DNA from 3 places in the Alsobacter sp. SYSU BS001988 genome. Region 1 is predicted to be linked to each of the others. Evidence: predicted binding sites of a transcription regulator. Region 1 holds the regulator's gene; each other region holds the start of a gene.
What was found. Region 1 encodes HrcA, which represses chaperone genes, less so after heat shock. Its sites were predicted from a motif close to GTTAGCACTCNCNNNNNGNGAGTGCTAAC; they were not measured.

Region 1 (2,265 bases):
GCCGGGGCTCCTCTGGCTGGGGCTTCCGCCCGGCAAGGCGCTGGTCTGGCTGGGCCTGGGCGCGGCCTTCAACCTCGTGACCATGCGGGCCATGATGGCCACGTTCCGGCGCACGCCCTTCGCGCTCGGCTATCCGCTGGTGCGCGGCGTCGCGCCGCTCGGGGTCACCCTGATCGGCTGGGCGGCCTTCGGCGACCGGGTCTCGGCGCCGGCCTTCGCCGGCATCGTGGCGATCTCCACCGGCGTGCTGCTGCTGGCCGCCTCGGCCCGGCGCGGCGAGCGCGTCGACAGGGTCGGGGTGGGCCTCGCCATCCTGGCGGGCTTCGCCAATGCGCTCTTCGTCGTCACCGACGCGCAGGGCGTGCGGGCCACGGGCGACCCGCTGGTCTACGGGTTCGCGGTGTCGGTCGTGAACGGGATCACGATGGCGGCCCTGCTGACCCTCGAGGGCCCGGGCCTGCGGCGCGCCTACAAGGGCAACCTGGCCTTCAGCGCCGTGGCGAGCGTGATGTCGAACGGCTCCTACCTGCTGGTGCTGTACGGCTTCACGCATGGCCCGATCGGCGCGGTGTCGGCCCTGCGCGAACTCTCCATCTTCTTTGGCGTGGTGATCGCGGCCGTCTGGCTGCGCGAGCCCGTCGGCTGGATGCGCTGGACCGCCGCCCTCGTGGCGCTCGGCGGCGTGGCGGCGATCAGGCTGGGGTGAGGCCGACTCTACCGCCCCTCCAGCAGCTTGCTCACGACCCGCGCCGTGTAGTCCACCATGGGGACGATGCGGGCGTAGTTGAGCCTCGTCGGGCCGATCACGCCGACGACGCCGACGATCTTCTGGGTGGCGTCGCGGAACGGGGCGGCGATCAGGGAGGAGCCGGAGAGCGAGAAGAGCTTGTTCTCCGAGCCGATGAAGATGCGCACGCCCTCGCCCTGCTCGGCCCGGGCCAGGAGGTCGATGACGTCCTTCTTGGTCTCCAGGTCCTCGAACAGCAGGCGGATGCGCTCGAGGTCCTCCATGGCGCGCAGGTCCTCCAGCAGGTTGGCCTGCCCGCGCACGATGAGCTGCCGGCTCTCGGACTGGCCGGCCCAGCTGGCGAGCCCGCTGTCGACGAGCCGCGCGGTGAGCGAATCGAGCTCCGTCTCGGCGCGGCTGCGCTCGTTCTCCACCTCGGCGACCAGTTCGGAGAGCGTCTTGTCGCGGATGCGGGCCGAGAGATAGTTGGAGGCCTCCACCAGCGCCGAGGCCGGCAGGCCGGGCGGGAGGTCGAGGATGCGGTTCTCGACCGAGCCGTCCTCCGACACCAGGATGACGAGCGCGCGGGCGGCGTCGAGGCGCACGAACTCGATATGCTTCAGCCGCACCGTGGCCTTGCTGGTGGCCACCACGCCGGCGCCGCGCGACAGGCCGGACAGCAGCGCCGAGGCCTCCGACAGGATGGCGTCGGTGGTCTTCTGCTGGCCGGAGGCCTTCACCTCCGCCTCGATGCGCGAGCGGTCCTCGGTGGTGACGTCGCCGACCTGCAGCAGCGCATCCACGAAGAAGCGCAGGCCCGCCTCGGTGGGCAGCCGGCCGGCGCTGGTGTGGGGCGAGAACAGCAGCCCCGCCATCTCCAGGTCCGACATGACGTTGCGGATGGATGCGGGCGACAGCGACATGGGCAGGATTCGCGACAGGTTGCGCGAGCCCACCGGCTCCCCGGTCGCCAGGTAGCTCTCCACGATGCGGCGGAAGATCTCGCGGGAGCGCTCGTTGATGTCCACGAGTCCGGGCCCTGAGCCCTTGAGGTGCGGCTGGTGCGGTAACTCGCCTCGCATGATCGCCATCGGTCCTGGGCCGTGCGGCCGGCCGGGAGGGCCGGGCCCGCCCGCGGCCCCTGTCGCCAGACCCTAGCATGGGCGCCGGACCGGTCGCGATCAAGCGCCCGCGAGGCCGACGCGCGCCCGACGCCGGCGGGCAGGCCAACCGGTCGGCTTGCGGTCGTGTGCGGCGAAGCCTAGAACCGCCCCACGCTGACCGCAACACAGGATGACCCCATGCGACCCTCCCGCCGCGCGCCCGACGAGCTGCGCAAAGTGAGCCTGGAACGGGGAGTCGCCCGCTACGCGGAAGGCTCCTGCCTGGTGAAATTCGGCGAGACGCATGTGCTCTGCACCGCATCCCTGGAAGAACGCGCCCCGCCCTGGCTGCGCAACAGCGGCAAGGGCTGGGTGACGGCCGAATACGCCATGCTGCCGCGCGCCACGCATGAGCGCACGCGCCGCGAGGTGACG
Region 2 (2,265 bases), on a different contig from region 1:
CGCGGTCGAACTGCATGCCCTCGACGACGTCGAGCTCGGTCTCGGCCGTCTTGGCCTCCTCGACCGTAATGACGCCCTCGTTGCCGACCTTCTGCATGGCCTGGGCGATCATCTCGCCGATGGCGGTGTCGCCGTTGGCCGAGATGGTGCCGACCTGGGCGATTTCGGCCGAGGAGGCGACCTTGCGGGCGCGGTTCTTGATGTCCTCGAGGGCCGCCGTCGTGGCGAGATCGACGCCGCGCTTGAGGTCCATCGGGTTCATGCCGGCCGCGACGGCCTTGGCGCCTTCCTTCACGATGGCCTGGGCGAGAACCGTGGCGGTCGTGGTGCCGTCGCCCGCCACGTCGCTCGCCTTCGAGGCCACTTCGCGCACCATCTGAGCGCCCATGTTCTCGAACTTGTCCTCGAGCTCGATCTCCTTGGCGACGGTGACGCCGTCCTTGGTGATGCGCGGCGCCCCATAGGACTTCTCGATGACGACGTTGCGGCCCTTGGGACCGAGCGTCACCTTGACGGCGTTGGCGAGGATGTCCACGCCGCGCAGCATCTTCTCGCGGGCGTCGGAGGAAAAACGAACGTCTTTGGCGGCCATGATGTTGTGGTCCTAATCTAATTGAAACTGGGGATCCAAAAGCCGTTTAGGCGATCACGCCCATGATGTCGGATTCCTTCATGATCAAGATGTCTTTTCCATCGATCTTGACCTCGGTGCCTGACCACTTGCCGAATAGGACGCGGTCGCCAGCCTTGACCTCCAAGGCGACGAGCCTGCCGGCTTCATCGCGGGCGCCGGGACCGGCAGCAACGATCTCGCCCTCCTGGGGCTTCTCCTTGACGGTCTCAGGGATGATGATTCCGCCTTTGGTTTTCTCGTCTGCTTCGATGCGTCGGACAGCGACACGGTCGTGCAGGGGACGGAATTTCATGAGGGCCTCCTAGATCTGGATTGAGGCACTGGTCCGCGCCAAACTCGACCTTAGCACTCGCTCATGCAGAGTGCTAAACAAATCGGTGGCGCCGCATCTCGGCAAATTGAGGGGAAGTGATGCCGGATGGCTCTGAGGAACAGGATCAAAACGAATTCTTCGCCCGCCTGCCGCGCCTCAGTTCCACTGCCGAGACGTTTGATGCAAGTCTTCACCGGCCCGCTCCGGACGCCTGGTTCCTTGCCATCACCGACATACAGGGTTCAACGGCGGCAATTGCGCAAGGGAACCATCGGACGGTGAACTACATCGCCGCCGCCGCGATCGCGGCGTTGCGGAATATCTGTATCGACTGCGAGATCCCGGTGCTGTTCGCCGGCGACGGCTGCGCCGTGATGGTCCCGCCGAGCTACGCGCACCAAACCCGCCTAGCATTGGCGCGCTTGCGCAGGCTCGCGCGAGATGAATTTAAGCTGAACCTACGCGTCGGTTTAGCTCAGGTTTCCGAGCTTCGTGCCTCGGGCGCGGACGTTCTCGTGGGCCGGTATGAGCCAACACCTGGCAACTCTTTCGGTGTGTTTCTGGGCGGCGGCGTCGCGGCTCTCGAAGCCTCGCTGAAAGAGAGAGGGCCTTCCCCGCTCAAGGCTGTCTCGGTCATTCCAGAATCAATTGATGATGGAGCCTCACCTGATCTCACCGGACTGAGCTGCCAGTGGCAGGAGCTCAAGGCGCTTAACGGGCGCATGCTCACCTTGATCCTCAAAGGAGCGGACTTATCGCTCGCCTACTCAGCCGTTCAGCGCCTGGCTGGCGCAAGCAGCCCCCTGCCGGCCAAGCCGGCCAATCTCAGACCCCGCTGGCCAGCTTCCGGGGTTTGGATCGAAGCTCGTGCCACGCATGGCCGAGCACCGGCCAGTGTAGCGGCAGCGCGCTTATTCATGCGCGCGCTTGCGGCCTATGTTGTTCTGCGAACGAGTTGGCGTGTGAGGGGCTTCGAGAGGCAGCGCTACCTAGCTGAGATCGCCAGCAACACGGACTTCTGTAAATTCGACCGGCAACTGAGTCTTGTTATCGACTGCGATGGCGCAGCGGAGGCAGCCATTCGCGCCGAACTGGCACTGATCGCGGCGGGCGGGAATCTACAATACGGCGTTCATGTTTCACCCACGGCCCTGATGACGTGTTTTGTGACCTCGGCCGGCGACAGCCAACACGTTCACTTCATCGACGGCGGCGACGGTGGCTACACAAGGGCAGCTAAGCTGATTAGGAAAGACCGGCTTCAGTGAGGGCTCACTGCCCTGACCCCGGCAACTCGCCTTCCGCGGCTCCCACCCGC
Region 3 (2,265 bases), on a different contig from region 1:
TTGATGCCGAGGTCCTCGGCGATCATCTGGCCGGCGGTGAGGATCGAGATGTCCTCCAGCATCGCCTTGCGGCGGTCGCCGAAGCCCGGAGCCTTCACGGCCGCGACCTTGAGGCCGCCGCGCAGCTTGTTGACCACGAGGGTGGCGAGAGCCTCGCCCTCGATGTCCTCGGCGATGATCAGGAGCGGCTTGCCGGTCTGGACCACGGCCTCGAGGATCGGCAGCATCGCCTGGAGCGACGACAGCTTCTTCTCGTGGATGAGGATGTAGGGGTCCTCGAGCTCGGCGACCATCTTCTCCGCATTCGTGATGAAGTACGGGGAGAGGTAGCCGCGATCGAACTGCATGCCCTCGACGACGTCGAGCTCGGTCTCGGCGGTCTTCGCCTCCTCGACCGTGATCACGCCCTCGTTGCCGACCTTCTGCATCGCCTGGGCGATCATCTCGCCGATGGCGGTGTCGCCGTTGGCCGAGATGGTGCCGACCTGGGCGACCTCGGCGGAGGACGCGACCTTGCGGGCGCGGTTCTTGATGTCCTCGAGGGCCGCGGTCACGGCGAGATCGACGCCGCGCTTCAGGTCCATCGGGTTCATGCCGGCCGCGACGGCCTTGGCGCCTTCCTTGACGATCGACTGCGCCAGCACGGTCGCGGTCGTCGTGCCGTCGCCGGCGATGTCGTTGGTCTTCGAGGCCACTTCGCGCACCATCTGGGCGCCCATGTTCTCGAACTTGTCCTCGAGCTCGATCTCCTTGGCGACAGTGACGCCGTCCTTGGTGATGCGGGGAGCGCCGAAGCTCTTCTCGATGACGACGTTGCGGCCCTTGGGACCGAGCGTCACCTTCACGGCGTTGGCGAGGATGTCCACGCCGCGCAGCATCTTCTCGCGGGCGTCGGAGGAAAAGCGTACGTCTTTGGCAGCCATGACGTCATGCTCCTTGAATGGGATTCAGGAAAGGGCGGGTAAAGGCAGTCCGATCAGGCGACGACGCCCATGATGTCGGACTCCTTCATGATCAGGAGGTCCTGACCGTCGATCTTGACCTCGGTGCCGGACCACTTGCCGAACAGCACGCGGTCGCCGGCCTTCACGTCGAGGGCGACGAGCTTGCCGCTCTCGTCACGGGCGCCGGGACCAGCCGCCACGATCTCGCCCTCCTGGGGCTTCTCCTTGGCGGTGTCGGGAATGATGATGCCGCCCTTGGTCTTCTCCTCCGACTCGAGACGGCGGACGACGACGCGGTCGTGCAGGGGACGGAACTTCATGGTGATATCCTCTCGGCGACGCGCACGGGGCGCTGAAGCTGGCACGAAATGGGAGGCCTGTTAGCACTCTCATGGGAGGAGTGCCAACCGGGCCGTTGTGGAGATAAGAGGCGCAGGCGAACCTGTCAAGACGAACCGAAGCGAGAACTTCGCGGCTACGCGCCGGCGCGGCCCATTGGTTAACCGCGGCGGACTAGGGTGGCCCGAAACGCGCGCGTCGCGCGGAGCCGACCGGACTTGGCGCCATGGCGGTGATCGCCAGTTTCCTGTTCAACGCCGTGGCGAACTTCGCCCTCGGCCTCCTCGTCGCCCGACTGCTGGGCCCGGAGGCGTTCGGGGTCTACGCCGTCGCCGTCGCGGGCGCGGCGACCGTCACGATCCCCGCGCTGGACTGGATCCGGCACGCGGCGACCCGCTTTTACTCCGATCGGGCGCGGACCGATACCCCCGACGTCAGGGCCACCCTGGACCGCCTGCTGCTGTGCGCCGGCGCCGTCGCGGCGGCGGGGGCGGGCCTGTGCGGCGCGGCGGGCCTCGCCGGGGCGTGGACCGGCGGGGCGGTGGCCGGCCTCGCCGTGCTTCTGGCCCTGCTGGGGACGACGCTCGACTATTTCGGCGCGCTGGCGCGGGCGCTCTGGCGGACGGGCGAGTACGCCCTCCTGGTCGTCTCGCGCAACGCGCTGGCGCTGGCGGCCGTCGGGACCGCGGCGGCCCTCACCGGCGACCCGGCCTGGACCCTCGCGGCGGGCGTGGCCGCCCTGGCCGGCGCGGCGGCGCTCGGCGCCGCCCGGCTGCGCGATCCCGATGCGCCGGCCGGGAGACCCGATCATGCGCTGGCCCGCCGCTACGCCCGCTACGGCCTGCCGCTGGTCGCCGCCGGCGCGGTCGCCATGCTGCAGGCCTTCGCCAACCGCGCCGCCATCGCGGCCCAGTTCGGGTCGGCCGAGGCGGGCCAGTTCGCGCTCGCCTACGACATCAGCATCAGGGCGGTGGCCATCTCG

Region 2: the regulator HrcA is predicted to act here: its motif matches at 976-1,004, upstream of ACYVO7_RS02780 (co-chaperone GroES).
Region 3: the regulator HrcA is predicted to act here: its motif matches at 1,324-1,352, upstream of groES (co-chaperone GroES).

Annotation. Positions count from the first base shown of each region.
Region 1 is NZ_JBTAMK010000004.1:331,246-333,510, reverse strand. Features, by position in the region: gene ACYVO7_RS11195 (EamA family transporter) at 1-706, shown strand, start outside; gene hrcA (heat-inducible transcriptional repressor HrcA) at 715-1,809, opposite strand; gene rph (ribonuclease PH) at 2,029-2,265, shown strand, end outside.
Region 2 is NZ_JBTAMK010000001.1:645,952-648,216, forward strand. Features, by position in the region: gene groL (chaperonin GroEL) at 1-592, opposite strand, end outside; gene ACYVO7_RS02780 (co-chaperone GroES) at 639-926, opposite strand; gene ACYVO7_RS02785 (DUF3095 family protein) at 1,046-2,215, shown strand.
Region 3 is NZ_JBTAMK010000003.1:26,499-28,763, reverse strand. Features, by position in the region: gene groL (chaperonin GroEL) at 1-923, opposite strand, end outside; gene groES (co-chaperone GroES) at 977-1,264, opposite strand; gene ACYVO7_RS07215 (lipopolysaccharide biosynthesis protein) at 1,510-2,265, shown strand, end outside.